Regions from separate parts of the Kribbella swartbergensis genome, predicted to be linked through region 2. Evidence: riboswitches for the same ligand, from Rfam matches in the RefSeq annotation. Region 2 holds a riboswitch; the other holds the start of a gene.
The links. A riboswitch is a leader RNA that binds a small molecule or an ion and turns the genes downstream of it on or off. The one in region 2 is predicted to bind S-adenosylmethionine.
Positions count from the first base shown of each region.

Region 1: another riboswitch for S-adenosylmethionine. It lies ahead of thrC (threonine synthase); the one in region 2 lies ahead of ACYVOK_RS18710 (aminotransferase class V-fold PLP-dependent enzyme).

Region 1 covers NZ_BAAGPM010000034.1:46,466-54,729, forward strand. The annotation lists gene ACYVOK_RS29335 (class I SAM-dependent methyltransferase) at 1-137, shown strand, start outside; gene ACYVOK_RS29340 (zinc-dependent alcohol dehydrogenase family protein) at 100-1,143, opposite strand; gene ACYVOK_RS29345 (ubiquitin-like small modifier protein 1) at 1,143-1,418, opposite strand; gene thrC (threonine synthase) at 1,415-2,674, opposite strand; SAM riboswitch class I at 2,688-2,829, opposite strand; gene ACYVOK_RS29355 (helix-turn-helix domain-containing protein) at 2,895-3,857, opposite strand; gene ACYVOK_RS29360 (cation:proton antiporter) at 4,015-5,256, opposite strand; gene ACYVOK_RS29365 (DNA-3-methyladenine glycosylase family protein) at 5,283-6,236, opposite strand; gene ACYVOK_RS29370 (hypothetical protein) at 6,282-6,749, shown strand; gene otsB (trehalose-phosphatase) at 6,715-7,548, opposite strand; gene ACYVOK_RS29380 (LytR C-terminal domain-containing protein) at 7,545-8,195, opposite strand; gene ACYVOK_RS29385 (DUF3263 domain-containing protein) at 8,198-8,264, opposite strand, start outside.
Region 2 covers NZ_BAAGPM010000022.1:7,696-15,959, reverse strand. The annotation lists gene ACYVOK_RS18725 (mycothiol-dependent nitroreductase Rv2466c family protein) at 1-93, opposite strand, end outside; gene ACYVOK_RS18720 (helix-turn-helix transcriptional regulator) at 149-2,047, opposite strand; gene ACYVOK_RS18715 (prolyl oligopeptidase family serine peptidase) at 2,148-4,208, shown strand; gene ACYVOK_RS18710 (aminotransferase class V-fold PLP-dependent enzyme) at 4,234-5,598, opposite strand; SAM riboswitch class IV at 5,615-5,728, opposite strand; gene ACYVOK_RS18705 (DinB family protein) at 5,823-6,341, shown strand; gene ACYVOK_RS18700 (DUF4184 family protein) at 6,384-7,172, shown strand; gene ACYVOK_RS18695 (FtsK/SpoIIIE family DNA translocase) at 7,246-8,264, shown strand, end outside.

The sequences.
Region 1 (8,264 bases), on a different contig from region 2:
GGCGCCACCTGACAGCCATGGCATTGCGAGATGAACTGGAGCGCGCCGGGCTTCGTGTCCTGTCACAGGACGGGCCCTACAAAGGCGATCTCATCTGCGTCAGGGCCTCGGCGCACCGGGCTGAGGCCAGGGGTTGATGACCGTGACGCCGGGTGGGGTGCCCTGGGTGAGGGCTGCCAGGGCGGTGGGGGTTTCGTCGAGGGTGATGGTGCGGGTGATCAGGGCGGCCGGGTTGAGGTTGCCGGAGGCAACTAGGTGGAGCATTTCCGGGTAGGCGTGGGCGGGCATGCCGTGGCTGCCGAGCCATTCGAGTTCCTGGCCGATCAGGCGGCCGACGTCCAGTTGGACTCCGGACGGGAGGAGGCCGACCTGGAGGTGGCGGCCGCGGGGCCGTAGGGCGAGCAGGGCCTGCTGGACGATGTCGTTGGAGCCGAGGGCGTCCATGGTGACGTGGGCGCCGCCGAGGGCGCGGATCTCGTCGACGATCTGCGGCGAGGCTTGCAGTACGACGGATGCGCCGTACGAGCGGGCGAGTTCCAGAGCGGCCGGGTTGGTGTCGGCCGCAACCACCCGCGCACCGAGGGCGGCCGCGATCATCACCGCGGACAGTCCGACGCCGCCGCAGCCGAAGACGACCACGGTCTCCCCCGCCGTGACCCGGCCGACCTGGCGGATGGCGCGGAACGACGTCGCGAACCGGCAGCCCAGTCCAGCCGCGGTGTCGAAGTCCAACGAGTCCGGGAGGCGCACCAGGTTCACCTCGGCGTACGGCACGGCGACGTACTCGGCGAAGGATCCCCAATAGTTGAACCCGGGCTGCACCTGGTTGGGGCAGACCTGCTGGTTCCCCGAGAGGCACTGCTCGCACGTGCCACAAGCACAGATGAACGGCGTGGTGACGCGGTCGCCGACCTGCCAGCCGGATACGCCGGTGCCGATGGCAGCGATGGTCCCGGCCAGTTCGTGCCCGGGGACGTGGGGCAGGACGATGTCCGGGTCGTGTCCCATCCAGCCGTGCCAGTCGCTGCGGCACAGCCCGGTGGCCTCGACCTTCAGGACGACACCACCGGGCTCCGGCTCAGGAGCTGCTACGTCGACAACCGTGGGCGGGACGCCGTACTGCTCGACCAGGACGGCGCGCATCAGCCGCCGGCGACCGCCGGGATGATGGAGACCTCTCCGCCGTCCTTGATCGAGGTCTGCAGGCCGTCGGCGAAGCGTACGTCGTCGTTGTCGACGTACACGTTGACGAACCGGCGCAGCTCGCCGGACTCGTCGAGCACGCGGCCCTTGATCCCGGGGTACGAGCTGTCCAGCGACTCGAGGACCTCGCTCAGCGTGGAACCCTCGGCGCTGACCGAGGAAGCACCCTGGGTGTAGGGCCGCAGGATGGTCGGCACCCGGACACTCACACTCACTGCAGACCTGCCTTCACGAAGGCGTCGTAGGACGCGGGGATGGTCACCTTCGGGCCGACCCGGTCGGCCACGGCGTCGAGCGTCTTCAGCCCGTCGCCGGAGTTGATGATCACGGTCTCGGCCTCGGGGTCGAGCTGACCGGTCTCGACCAGCTTCTTCAGCGTCGCGACCGTCACCCCGCCCGCGGTCTCGGTGAAGATGCCCTCGGTCCGGGCCAGCAACTGGATGCCCGCGACGACTTCTTCGTCGGTGACGTCCTCGATCGCTCCGCCGGTACGACGGGCGACGTCCAGGACGTACGGTCCGTCGGCCGGGTTGCCGATCGCCAGCGACTTCGCGATGGTGTCCGGCTTCACCGGCTTGACCACGTCGTACCCGTCCCGGAAGGCCTGGGCCACGGGCGAGCAGCCGGTGGCCTGGGCGCCGTACACCTTGTAGTCGGTGGCGTCCACCAGGCCGAGCTTGCCGAGCTCGGTGAAGCCCTTGTCGATCTTGGTCAGCTGCGAGCCGGAGGCGACCGGGATGACGATCTGCTGCGGCAGCCGCCAGCCGAGCTGCTCGGCGATCTCGAAGGCCAGCGTCTTGGAGCCCTCGGAGTAGTACGGGCGGACGTTGACGTTGACGAACGCCCAGCCCTCCTCCTCGCCGGCGATCTCGGAGGCCAGCTTGTTCACGTCGTCGTAGTTGCCCTCGACGGCGACCAGCGTGCCGCCGTACACGGCGGTGGTGATCACCTTCGGGCGCTCGAGGTCATGCGGGATGAACACGACCGAGCGGATGCCGGCCCGGGCGGCGGCAGCGGCGACGGCGTTGGCCAGGTTGCCGGTCGAGGGGCAGGCGAAGACCTTCATGCCGAGCTCGCGGGTGGCGCTCAGTGCGGAGGCGACCACGCGGTCCTTGAAGGAGTGGGTCGGGTTGCCGGAGTCGTCCTTCACCCAGAGTTTGCGAAGGCCCAGTTCGCGGGCCAGGTTCTGCGCGTCGATGAGCCGGGTGTAACCGGGCTCGGTGTTCGGGAAGCTTGCCACGTCGACGGGGACGGGCAGCAGCGGCTGGTAGCGCCAGATGTTCTTGGGGCCGGCCTCGATCTGCTCACGGGTGATGGTCGGGAAGTCGTACCCGACCTCGAGCGGACCGAAGCACTCGGTACAGGCGTAGAACGGACCGAGCGGCGACTTCGCCCCACACGCGCGACAGCTCAGGTGCGTACCGTTGCCGAAGGCACCTTCACGGATGGTGTGGGTGGCGGTCAGGCTCATGAGTGAGGTTCCCCTCTCATCTTCCCCGGACACCGGATCTCGGCGCGGGACGGATTTGGCACCGTTCCGCCGCGAGGGGCCCGGGACTGGGACCTCAACGGGGAGGGTTGCCGGGACTTCAACGGGCCGTTTCCCTCAGTCCCTCTGGATGAGCTCCCCCGAGGTTACCCAATCGGGTCCATATTGTGTCTTCGGTTCCCAGCATCCGAGACAGCCGATCTCAGCCCTGCCGGGCCCGGAAGGTCCGCCGGTACGCCGACGGCGAGGTGTGCAACTGCTTGGCGAAGTGGTGGCGGAGCGTGACCGGCGAGGCGAACCCGGCCGCCGCCGCGATCTCCTCGACCGGCGCGTCGCCGGTCTCCAGCATCGTCAGCGCCGCCTGCACCCGCTGGGCGATCAGCCACTTGCCCGGCGTCGTCCCGGTCGCCTTCACGAAGTGCCGCAGGTACGTCCGCGGCGACAACCCCGCCTGCCTGGCCAGATCGGGTACGCCGATGGGCTCGGCGAGATGTTCGAGCGCCCAGCCCAGGCTCCGGGCGACCGAGGCGTCGTCCGGATCGGGCGGCACCGGGGACTCGATGTACTGCGCCTGCCCGCCGGACCGGTACGGCTGGATCACGAGGCGCCGGGCGACCGCGTTCGCCACGGCCGCGCCGTGGTCCTTGCGGACCAGGTGCATGGCCAGGTCGAGGCCGGCCGCACAGCCCGCGCTGGTGAGTACGTCGCCCTCGTCGGTGTAGAGCGGCTCGGGATCGACGACGATCTCGGGGTAGCCCTCGCGGAGCAACTCGGCGTACCGCCAGTGGGTGGTGGCGCGGCGGCCGTCGAGCAGGCCGGCGGCCGCGAGGGCGAACGCACCTGAGCAGATCGACACGATCCGGGCGCCACGGCGATGCGCGACCTGCAGCGCGGCAATGAGCTCAGGCGAGGTCGTGCCGTGCGGGTCCGCGACGCTAGGGATGACGACAGTGTCCGCCGCGGCGAACTCCTCCAGGCCGTACGGGCTGCTCAGCGTGGCACCGCCCAGCACACGGATCGGGTCCGGCGTCTCCGTGCAGACCTTCAGGTCGTACCAGGGCTGGTCGATGTCCGGCCACACCAGCCCGAACACCTCGATCACGATCCCGGCTTCGAAGGCCGTCATCCCGTCGTACGCGAGGACCGACACGGTGCGCTGAGCCATGTGTCGAAATCTTAGCGATAGAGGTCGTTCACGCCACTTCTGCGCGCAGGCGGGGCCCCGGACGATGGAGGCATGTTCAAGGCACTGAAGGACTTCGCCGCCGGAATTCACGCCGCGGCCGCGATCCGGCACGGCGTCGAGCCGCCGGCCGCGGCGCTCAATTCCCGCGGCGCCGCTCGAGCATCCGCATCATCGGTGTCGCGGCCACCCCGTGCAGTACGACGCTCAGCACGACGGTGAACCCGACTGTCGCCCACAACCAGGCCAGGTCTCCGGCGAAGTGCGGACCGACGTACGCCAGGTAGAACACAGAACCGACCCCACGGACGCCGAACGCCGCAGTGACCCACCGCTCGGACCGGCGCATCTCGGTCCGTTGCAGAGCAAGCCACGCGGTCACCGGACGAATCACCAGCACGAGCAGCGCGCCGAGCACGGCACCGGACAGCGTCAGGGGTCGCAGCAGGCCTCCGGTCACCGCGATACCGAGCAGCAGCAAAATGCCCCAGGTGAGGATGTGCTCGAGCTGCTCCATGAAGTTGTGCAGCTCGACGTTGTACTCGTGTCCGCGCTCCGCGGCACGCAGCGCCAGGGCGGCCACGAACACCGCCAGGAAGCCGTAGCCGTGCAGCACCTCGGCCAGTCCGTACACACCGAGCGTCATGGCCAGCGCGAGGACCGGCTCCCGGGAGTCGGCGAGCCGGAAGCTGCGCAGCGGTGCGGAGAAGGCCATCCGGCCGAGCAGCCACCCTGACCCCGCGCCGATCGCCACGCCGATTACCGTCTTGCCGACCACGTCCCAGGCGAGCCACTCCAGCGCCCATCCGCCGACCGATTCCTTGGTCGCGACGAACACGGCCAGATACACCAGCGGGAACGCCATGCCGTCGTTCAGACCGGCCTCCGAGGTGAGTGCGAAGCGGACTTCGTCGTCCTCCTCCGGCTCGGCGTGCTCGCCGGTCTTCGGCCCTTGCACCTGTACGTCGGAGGCGAGGACCGGATCGGTCGGCGCGAGCACCGCACCGACCAGCAGCGCGACCGCCGGCGCCACGCCGAGCAACCAACCGGCGCCTGCCATCGCCGCCACGCAGGCCGGCATCGCGATGAACAGCAGCCGCCAGGTCACCGACCACCGCCGCAACCCGATCGGCCGGTCGATCGCGAGGCCGACGCCCATCAGTGCGATCAGGACGGTGAGCTCGGCCAGGTGTTCGGTGATGTCCGGCTCGGCCAGCGGACTGAGCCGCTCCCGGTCGACCACGAGTCCGAGCAGCATGCCCGCACCGAGAAAGGCGATCGGCGCCGAGACCGCGTACCGCCGCAGCAGCCGGGGCAGCACTGCCCCCAGCAGCAAGGCCAGCCCTGCGACCAGGTACAGGCCGTCCCCGTCGATTCGCATCGTGTGACTCCGGTGCCCAGTACCGATTACCTCAAGCGGTGGGTCGCTCCCGGAGTGTGCGTCGGGAGCGCCTTGCGCGGGCCGTATCGGGGGTGTCCGATCCCAGCCAGTTCGAGCAGGCGCTGGACGCGGAAACGGTGGCCTCGGTACGGCTCGATGAGTTCGGCACAGCCGTCGTCGTCGAGTTCCTCGCCGATCAGGGCGTACGAGACGTTCCGGGACACGTGGTAGTCCGCGAACGAGAAGGCGTCCGCGTCACCGTGGGCCCGCTGCCGCACCTCGGCGGCCGTCCACACGCCGACGCCGGGCAGCGACCGCAGCCGTCGCTCGATCTCGGCCGAGTCGGTCAGCTCCAGCGTCCGCTCCAACGCCTTGGCTCGCGTCGCGGCGGTGATCACGACCCTCGACCGACGGCTCTCCACGCCGGCCCGCAACCACTGCCAGGAGGGGATCAGCCGCCACTCCTCCGGCGAGGGCGGGACCATCATGATTCGGCCGTCCGGGGGCCGCGGCCCCGGCGCCGGTTCGCCGTACTCACGCAGGAGCAGCCGCCAGGCGCGGAACGCCTCCTTGCCGGTGACAACCTGCTCGATCCCCGCGGCCGCCATCGCCTCGAAGACGGCCCGCGTCCGCGGCACCCGGACATGCGGGAACCGTCGCGCCGCGTCCACCAGCGCCGTGTGCTCCGGCAGCGGCTCGAACCCGTCCCAGCTGTCCGCATCCCCCAGCAACTCCGGCACCCCGTCCAGCGCCCACTCGGCGCCCGGCCCCCACGCCTCGGCCTCCACCTCCCCGATCGCGGCGTACGGCGTCAGTCGCAAGAGCACCGGTCCTTCGGGGGTCCGCGTGGCCCGCCACACGGCCCGCCGTACCGGGTCGAACACGTACGCCGGGTCGCCCGGCCCCTTCCGCAAGCCGCTGATCACCGTGTGCGGATCGACCGCTCGCCCTGGACGCCAGACCCGCACCACCGAACTCACGCGCCAAGTCTTACTCATGCCACGGACAGAACCGCATACTGAGGCATGACCGGGTGGCAGTGGGTGAAGGCGGTGGGGAACGTCCTGAACCTGTCGACGGTCGTGGGCCTGCTGGTCGGGGTGATCGGACGGGCCCGGTTCAGCCGGGGGCCTCGGGGACTGTTGTTCGCGAACGGGTACAAGGTGAAGTTCCCGGTGGCCGGGGCGTTCACGATCGGGAACGTGGTACTCAGCAAGCACGAGCGCCCGTATTTCGACGACGAGGCGCTGGTCCGGCACGAGGAGCGGCACTCGTGGCAGTACTTCTGCCTGATCGGCTTGCCGTTGTGGCCGCTGTACGTCGTCGGTGTCGTCATCTCGTGGGTGCTCACCGGCGACCCGGCGTCGCGGAACCCGTTCGAGCGGCTGGCCAACCTCCACGACGGCGGGTACGCCGAGCGGCCGGTCCAGTCGTTCGGCCGGACCCTCGCGCAGACGTTCAGCGTGCTGCGATCGCGTCCGAAAGCGCCGTGAGGACAGTCACCACACCGGTCGGGTCGTCCACCACGATGTCGGCCGCCTCGATCAGCTCGGCAGCGTCCGACGACCGGGTGGCGAGCAGTACGGCGCGCAGACCGGCCTTGCGCTGCTCCTCGATCGCCCGGTACGCCGCCAGGTCGCCGAGGTCGTCACCGGCGTACAGGATCGACCGGGCACCGGTGGACTCGAGCAGGCGGCGCAGTGCGACACCCTTGTCGATACCCGGCGGCCGCAGCTCCAGCACCAGGTTGCCCGGCTCCAGCCGCAGCTCGGTCGACTTGGCCAGCTCGGTCAGCGGCGTACGCAGTCTTTCGAGTGCACCGGCCGGATCGGACATGCGGCGGGTGTGAACCGCCAGCGAGCTCTCCTTGTCCTCCACGAAGGCATCGGACAGGTCCAGCTCCCGCAGCAGCTCGGGCAACCGGCTGCGCGCTGCGGCGACACCAGGAGGCACCGGGTCGCTCGTCACCCGGCCGGTCGACGCCTCCCACCGCTCCAGCCCGTAGTGCCCCAGTACGACGAGACGCCCGAGGCCGGGGTGGCCGGTCACACCGGTGAGCTCGGTGGCGACGAGGGCGGGGCGGCCGGTGACGATCGCCACCTGCTGCACCGAGCGGGCCAATCGGGCCAGCGCGTCCAGAGCGCCCTCCACCGGACGGGCCCGGGCCGGGTCCTCGACCAGCGGCGACAGGACGCCGTCGAAGTCCGACGAGATCACCGCGGTGGCCGGATCGGCGACGATCGCCTCCCAGCCCTCGCGACCGGCCTCGGTCTGGATCGTCGGCGTACTCATCCGGTGTAGTCCGTGGTGAGAATCACGGTGAGCCGGTCCTTCTTCATGTTGTCGAGCGCGCCCTTGGTCCGGCCGATGCCGAGGTCGCGGGCGAGCTGGTTGGCGGCGTCGAGCATGCCCGGCGGGTAGTACACGGTGCTGGCGGCGACCTTGCCGCGCCAGTTGTCGGCGCCGGCCACGGTCCAGCCCGCCTGCCGCGCCCGGCCGGCGACCGAGTCGGCCAGGCCCTTGCGCTGGGTGTTGTTGTAGATCTCGACCGCCGGGCGCTGGGCCGGCGGGATGGTGGTGGGCTGCGTCGCCGGCGGCTGGGTGGCGGGCGGCGGCGCCGTCGACGGCTCGCTGCTGGGCTCGGTCGACGGTTCCCTGCTGGGCTCGACGGCCGGATCGCTCGTCGGCGGGGACGTCGGTCCCGCGGTGGGGGTCGGCGTCGTGCCTTGAGCGGTCGGCCCGGGCACACTCGCACCGACGGTCGACGGCCCGCCCGTCGGCTTCGGTGTCGGGGTGTCGGCGGCGGACGGCTCGTTCGCGGTGCTGTCGTTGCCGCGGGTGCCGAACAGCACCAGCAGGCCGGCGACGATCGCCACGACGGCGAGCACGGCAACGAGGGACGAGAGGACCTGGCCTCTGTCGTCCTTCGGGCGGGTCACGGTCAGACCTCGATGCCCAAACGGCGCGCCGAACGGGCTCGCTGCCGGGCGGCGCGCAACCGGCGCAGC
Region 2 (8,264 bases):
GGCGGGCCGGACGCCCATGCGGTGGGCGAGATAGTCGGTGGTGACGCGGTCCCACAGGTCGAGGTCGGCACCGCTCTGCTCGTCAGGTTGCATGTCGTCACCGTGCGCCCGCCGGCGTCGGCGGCGCATCGTGCGAATTGCTCACCGCTTACTCAGCACCGCGGCGGCGGGCCGCCCAGGCAGCCACCTGGGCCCTGTTCACGAAGCCGAGCTTGCCGAGGATGTGCTGGACGTGGTTCGAGGCCGTCCGTTCCGAGATGACCAGGGCGTTCGCGATCTCCCGGTTGCTCAGACCTTCGGCGACCAGCCGGGCGACCTCGCGCTCCCGGGGACTCAGCGGGTCCTCGGGTGTCGCCAGCCGCTGGAGCCGTTCGGCCCACGGGTCCATTCCCAGGGTGCGCGCGAGGCTCAGTGATTCCACGGCGACCACATGGGCCTGCGTCAGATCTCCCGACCGCTCATGGGTCTCGGCCAGCAGACAGGCGGACTCGACCGCAAAGCCGGGTGCTCCGATCGTGCGGCACAGGTCAGCGGCTTTCCGGAGGTCGGCGACGGCCGTGTCCCACTCGCCGAGCGAGGCCGCGCACAGACCGAGCACCAACTCGACCGGTCCGAGGAAGTTCGTCGCGCCTGCTCCGCCCACGACGTACCGGCCGCGGCGAGGTTCCAGCCGCTCCCGAACGTAGGCCACGTCGTCGGTGGCGGCGAGCGCGGCCGCGACGTGGGCCGCGATGGCGAGCAGCGGCAGCTCGCCGGCAGGCCATCCGGGCCAGGACTCGGGATGGCCGCAGCGTTGATACAGGGCGGCGGCCTCGTCCAGGCGGCCCGCGTCGGCGAGGACGAAGGCGCGGCCGAGGCGAGCCGCAAGGTCCCAGCGGACGTCGGTCCCGAACTCCCAGGCCGAGGGCGCCAGCAGGTCGGTGTGGCCGCGGTGATGACCCAGCACCATCCGGAAGGCCACCTCCGCGCCGTGCACCGCGGGATGGCCGATCCGCCGGAACCCGTCCAGCGCGTGGCCGAGCAGCGCCTCGGCCTCCTCGAACTCGGCGCGGGCCTGCGCGAGCGAGGCCCGGGTGACCAGGACGTGCCAGCGGCCCTGCGGTCCGCCGATCCGTCCGGCGCAGCTCGCGATGCGGCCGATCTCCGTGGCGATCGCTGCCAGGTCGCCGGCGTACCACAGCGAGTCGACCCGCCACAGACGGCCGCGGAGCTCGACGTCGGCGCGACCGGTCGACGTACCGAGCTGGATCATCCGCCCCGCCGCCGCGGCCAGCTCGTCGAGATCGTCCGGTCCGCTGGTGGCGAGTTGACGTGCGGTGAGGGCCTCGGCGAGGAGATCCGAGTCCCCGAGGGGCTCGGCCTGCTCGAGCGCGTCACTGCTCACCGCCAGCGCCTGGCGCCAGCGTCCGAGGTACACGGCGGCCTGCGTCTGCCGGGCCAGTAGCTGAACTCTCGCCCGGGCTGAGAGGTTGGACGAGGCCAGAGCCTCGGTGCACCACTGGTGGATGTCTCCGTCCCACGCCGACTGCCCCATCGGCTCCAGCGCGACTGCCGCCTCAGCCAGCAGATCGGCCGCTCCTGAGCTGCGGGCCGCCCCGACGACAGCTCGTACCGCGGCATGCGCGGCCGGCAGGTCACCGGCACGGACACACGCCTTCGCGAGGCGGAGCTGCAGCCTTCCCCGTTCGCTTGGGTCGGGTGTCGCCGCAACTGCCCCTGCCCAGTGCCGCGCCACCTCCGCTGGGTCAGAGGTCGGGTCCGCCTCCAGCGCCTCGGCGATCCGGTGGTGCAGTCCGGCGCGTTCGCTGAGAGACAACCGTGCCTCGACCTCGTGGCGGCCGGCATCGTCGGCGAACCAGGCCTCGCCGGACGCGGCAGCCACGATGAGCGCGCCTGTGCGGACCAAAGCGTCCACTGCGGCCAGGAACTCGTCGCCCGGAAGGTCCACGACCCGGTTGAGCACGTCGAGCCGCACCCGCCCGCCGGCCACCGCGGCGGCGCCGAGCATCCGGTCCGGGACAGGCCCCACCGGCCGCGTCTTGGTCACGCTCGCAGTGTGACCGCCCGAGCACGAGACCGCCAGACCCGCGGCATGGCCCGCGCAATGTGCGGGACCCCGGTTGCTCGTCGGCATTAGGTTGGTCCCCATGACCGCCTATCCCGAGAGCCGGCGCGACGATGTGGTCGAGACGTTGCACGGGCACGAGATCGCTGATCCCTATCGCTGGCTGGAAGACCCCGACTCGCCCGACACCCAGGACTGGGTCCGTCGGCAGAACGAGTTCACGGAGGCTGAGCTGTCCGGCTATCCGGAGCGGCCGTGGTTCCAGCGCACGATGTCCGCGATCCTGGCCCGCCCGCGGGCCGGCGTACCGGTGAAGAAGTCCGGCTGGTACCTCGTCGGTCGCAACGACGGCACCCAGGCACAGGACGTGGTGTACGTCGCCGAGTCGCTCGACGAACTGGTCTCCGCCGGCCGGGTGCTGATCGATCCCAACACGCTGTCCGCCGACGGCACCGACTCGCTCGGCTCGTTCACGGTCAGCCCGGACGCCAAGTACTTCGCGTACGGCATCAACGAGAGCGGCAGCGACTGGACGACCTTCCGGCTGCTCGACATCGCCACCGGCACCTCCGTGGACGACGTGGTGACCGAGGCCAAGTTCTGCGAGGCCACGTGGTTGCCCGACAGTTCGGCGTACCTCTACCTGCACTACCCGGCGAGCGGTCGCAGCGAGGGGACCGAGACCACGTCGCTGTCGGGCGGGCGGCTGATGCTGCACAAGGTCGGCACACCGCAGTCCGAGGACGAACTGGTGCTGAGCTTCCCGGAGAACGACCAGTTCTTCATCACGCCAGAGGTCTCCGAGGACGACCGCTACCTCGTCGTACACATCACCGAAGGCACGGACCCGGCCACCCGGTTGTGGGTCTTCCCGATCACCTCCGACGGGCTCGGCGAGCCGGTGAAGGTGGTCGACTACCTGGCCGACGAGATCGCGTTCGTGCGGATGTCCGGCGATCAGCTGGTACTCCGGACCGACCGCGACGCACCTCGTGGACGAGTGGTCCTCGCGTCGCTGGACGGTACGTTCACGGACCTGATCCCGGAAGGCGACAGCACCCTGCAGGCGGTCCGTGGTACGGCGAGCGGTCTGGCCACGGTGACCCTGGTCGACGCTCAGCCCGTGCTGACGCTCTATGAACTCGACGGCTCCGGTGCACGCGTCGTGGACGCGCCGGGCGGGGGAGTGGTGGGTCTCAACGCGTCGCCGGAGTACGACGAGCTCTTCGTCGGCCTGTCGACTCCCACCGACCCGACCCTGTCGTACGTCGTCTCCGCCTCGACCGGCGCCGTACGCGCGCTGCCCGAACTGGTCCGCGGATCCGGCGGGTTCACCTCGCCCACGATTACGGTCGAGCGGCGGCGCGAACCCGGTCGCGAGGTGCCGTACTTCGTCATCAGCCGCGCCGACCTGGACTTCTCCTCACCACGGCCGACCATGCTCTACGGGTACGGCGGCTTCCGCATCCCCATCCTGGCCGAGTACAGGCCGGGCTGGCCGGCGTGGCTGGCCGCAGGGGGAGTGCTGGTGATCGCGAACCTGCGCGGCGGTGGTGAGTACGGCAGCGAGTGGCACGACGCCGGACGGCTGAAGAACAAGCAGAACGTCTTCGACGACTTCATCGCCGTGGCCGAGCACCTCCGTGACACCGGTATCACCACTCCGGAGCAGCTAGCCATTCATGGCCGCAGCAACGGCGGACTGCTCGTCGGAGCGGTGATGACTCAGCGCCCGGACCTCTTCGCTGTCGCGCTGCCGGGTGTCGGCGTCATGGACATGCTGCGGTTCCACCTGTTCACGGTGGGGGCCGCGTGGGCGTCCGACTTCGGGCATCCGGACGATCCGGAACAGTTCGAGAACCTGCTGGCGTACTCGCCGTTGCACCGGCTGCGCGACGGGACGGCGTACCCGGCGACTCTCGTGGTCACCGGTGACCACGACGACCGGGTGGTGCCGCTGCACAGTCACAAGTTCATCGCCGCTTTGCAGCACGCCCAGTCCTCCGCCGAACCGGTCTTGACTCGGATCGAGGTCAACACCGGTCACGGCTTCGGGAAACCCGCCGCGATGATCGCGTCGGAGTGGGCGGACCTACTGGCGTTCGCTGCTCACCACGTAGGCCTTGTTCCTCCTGAGCAGTAGGAGGGGCTGCCCTGACTGTGTACCGCTACCAGATGCGGGGTGCCTGGAGGTCGCGAGGATCTTCGGCGGGCTGACAGCCGTGCGCCGACTCCTCGTACTCCAACCGCGGTCCGCTGGTGGCCAGCGTCCGTACGGCGTTGACGAGGCGGTCGACGTGCTCACGCGTCGTACCCAGGCCGAGGCTCGCCCGGACGGCCGTGCCGTGCTCGGGGGAGCCGGCCAGCAGGTGACCGACGAGCGGATGCGCACAGAACTTGCCGTCACGGACACCGATCCCGTACTCGGCGCTGAGCGCTGCGGACACCAGCGTCGAGGCCAGCCCGGCGACGGTGAAACACACCGTGCCGACGCGGTCCGCGTCCTGGCCGAAGATCGAGTACGTCGTGACGCCCGGGATTTGGGCCAGTCCGGTCCGGAGCCGGGCGAGCAGGCTGCGCTCGTGCTGCTCGATGGCGTCCCGGTGCTTGCTGATCGCGGCGCAGGCCGAGGCGAGGGCGATCGCGCCGATGACGTTGGGGGAGCCGCCCTCGTGCCGGGCCGGGCCGGTCGCCCAGACCACGAGGTCTCCGGTGACCGCGGTGGTCGCGCCACCGCCGTACAGGTAGGGCTCGGCCGCGTCGAGCCAGTCGGCGCGGCCGATCAGGGCGCCGGCGCCGTACGGGGCGTACAGCTTGTGGCCCGACAGCGCGACCCAGTCGACGTCGAGCTCGGCGATGTCGACCGGCCGGTGCGGCGCGAGCTGGGCGGCGTCGAGGCAGACGCGGGCACCGTGTGCCTTGGCGACCGCCGCGATCTCGGCGATCGGGAAGATCTCGCCGGTGACGTTGGAGGCGCCGGTCACGACAACGAGCCGCGGTCCCTCGGGGGCTTGACGCAGCGCGTCGGCGACGTTGGTCACGGCTTCACTCTGGCTCGTCGGCGCGGCCAGGCGGACAGTCCGCTCCGCCGGCCAGGGCAGGAGCGCGGCGTGGTGCTCGGACTCGAACACGATCACGGTCGCGTCCGCGGGGACGGCGTGGGCGAGCAGGTTGAGCGCGTCGGTCGTCTGCCGGGTGAAGATCACCTGGTCGTCGTCGCGGGCGCCGACGAAGGCGTGCACCTCGGCGCGCGCCCGCTCGTACCACTGGGTGGTGATGCGGGAGGCGTACCCGTTGCCACGGTGCACCGACGCGTACGACGGCAGCGCCGCCTCCACGCTGGCACGGACCGACTCCAGGCACGGCGCGGTCGCACCGTGGTCGAAGTTGGCGTAGTCGGTGACCCGGCCGTCGGCCAGCGGGACCAGCAGGTCCGACCCGACCGTGGCGGGGATGCTGCCGGTGGAGAGCCGCGCGATGGCCGGCCGCGGCGCCGTCGTACTGGCAGGCTCGAGGATGGAGAGAATCGACATGCTGCTGCTCCCAGGAAGTCCGCACTTGCCGAACGGGGTATCCGCACGGCCTGGTCTTCACCCGGGGCACCCCACCGCGGAGGAGGGTTGCCGGCCAGCGAGCCGGGGCTTGACGCTGGCGCTCATGACCTGCCGAAGACGGTAACGAACGGGCTACGGCAGACGCCAGTGGCTATCTCATGTGGTGAGATAGTCGAACACATCGTGGGACGAGAGAGGAACGCATGACCTGGAGAGCACCTGCCGTCGAACGACCGGACGGCTCGCTGACCGCCCCCGAACGCGAACTGCTCCAGGGGTATCTGGACTTCTACCGCACCACACTGCTGTACAAGTGCGCGGGGTTGACCGCTGCGGAGTTGGCCGAGCGTCCGTCGCCGCCGTCGAACCTGTCGCTGCTCGGACTGATCCGGCACCTGACCAAGGTCGAGCGGATCTGGTTCCGGATCCACTTCGCGAGCGGCGAGCCCGCCGAGCCCGTCTTTCCCGCGGAACTGGGCAAGGATGCCGACTTCGAGCTGATCGACCCGGACGAGGCGCAGGCGGCGTACGAAGGCCTGATCGCGGAGTGGAAGCTGTCCGACGAGGCTGCGGCCGGGCGCTCGCTGGACGAGCGCTTCACCTTCAAGGGCACCGAGTCGACGCTCCGGATGATCTACATCCACCTGATCGGCGAATACGCCCGCCACTGCGGCCATGCCGACCTCCTGCGCGAACAACTGGACGGCACCACCGGCGCCTGATCGTTGCCCTGGGCGACCTTCTGCGCTCGTAGGCTGCGGGCCGTGCCATTCACCCTTGCCCACCCCGCCGCCGTCCTGCCACTGATCCGGCAACCCTTGATCGCATCGGCGCTGGTGGCAGGAGCGGTGGCACCCGATTTCCTGTACATCGACCCGCTCTACCGCTTCGCCACCCAGGAGATCCACGGGAACCTGACTTTGACGCTGACGCACGAATTCTCGTCAGCCTTGTGGCTCGACCCCGTGATCGCGCTGCTCCTGCTCGTGGTCTTCCACCTGCTCCTCAGGCGTCCTCTCGCGGCCCTCGCACCACCAGCTGTTGCTTTGCGCCTCCCACCACCGCCGTCCGTGTCACCGGTGATGCTCTTCTGGACCCTGGTTTCCGTCGTCCTCGGCGCCCTCACCCACGTGCTCTGGGATTCCTTCACGCACGGCGACGGCTACTTCGTCGGCCGCTTCCCCGACTTCTTCCGCGCCGAGGTGACCGCCGCGTGGGAGGTCAACCGCGTCCTCCGGTACGTCAGCACCGTCGGCGGCTGCCTGGTCCTCGCTGCCTGGCTCTACCGCTGGTTCCGTCGAGCCGATGTCCATCCGGTGACCCCGGCGGACCTCGTCCCGTCCTGGGCGCGGTACGTCGTACTGGCCGGAATCCTCGTGCTGAGCGCCGCCGGCGCCGCCGTGCAGTTGGGTGGAGCCGACGCCGACCTCGCGGGGGAGGCCGCCGTACGACTGGTGCTGACAGGTCTCGTTCTCGGCGGTCTGGCGGCGCTGGGGTGGTACGTCGTGCTCTGGCACCTCGTCCGGCTCCGCAGGTGGGTGGCCGCGCCGTGACGCTACGGATGGGGCAGCGTGATCGGCGTGTGACACGTGTGACTCGAGAGGTAATCGGGGTAGCCTGCTGAACATGGCGACCCGCACGTCTTCCCCGGCGCGGGCGCAGAAGTCGGCAGCCAACCGGCCGGGTACGGCGCGGTCGGCTGCTGGTGGACGCTCCCGTCCGTCAGGCGCCCAGAAGCGTGGGCAGAGCGCGAAGCGCGGTGGATCCACCGCCGCGCGGACCGGCACACCCAAATCCGGCGGACCGGGTCCGTTCGCGGCCGCCATGCTCGCGCTCGGTCGCGGCATCGTGAAGCTGTGGATCGGGATCGCACACCTGCTCGGCGGCATGGTCCGCGGCATCGGCAACGGTGCCCGCGACCTCGACCCCGAGCACCGCCGCGACGGGGCCGGCCTGTTCCTAATCGGCCTGGCGGTCGTGGTGGCCGCCGCCATCTGGTGGGACCTGCCCGGAGCCGTCGGCCACGTCACGCGGGTCGTCGTCGGCGGCAGCGTCGGCATGCTCGGCTGGGCCGTCCCGCTGATGCTCCTGTTCATCGCGCTGCGCACGATGCGCAACCCGGACCGGAACGGCCCGGCCGGACGCCAGGTGATCGGCTGGACCACGTTCTCCCTCGGTGTGCTCGGCCTGATCCACATCGCCAACGGCCTGCCGCGGCCGGGCAACCCTGCCGACGCCCCGATCCAGGAGGCCGGCGGCGCGATCGGGTACTTCATCTCGACCTTCCTGTCCGACCTGCTGACCCAGTACGTCGCCGCGCCCCTGCTGGTGCTGCTGTCGATGTTCGGCGCCCTGGTCATCACGGGTACGCCGGTCTACGCGATCCCGCTCCGGGTCCGCGCGGCTTTCGACGTACTGATGGGACGTACGGCGCTGCCGGAGGACGCACCGTCCGTCGCGGCCGCGCCGACCGACGACACCGTGCGGCTGACCCGCAAGGAGCGTCGCGCCAAGGCGGCAGCGCTGGACGACGACGGCGAGCCCACGGTCAAGCCGTACGACTCGCCGGTGCTCGAGGGTCGCGAGCTCGGCAAGCGCGGCCGCAAGTCCAAGGCCGCGCCGGTTGCCGACGAGGACGCCTTCGA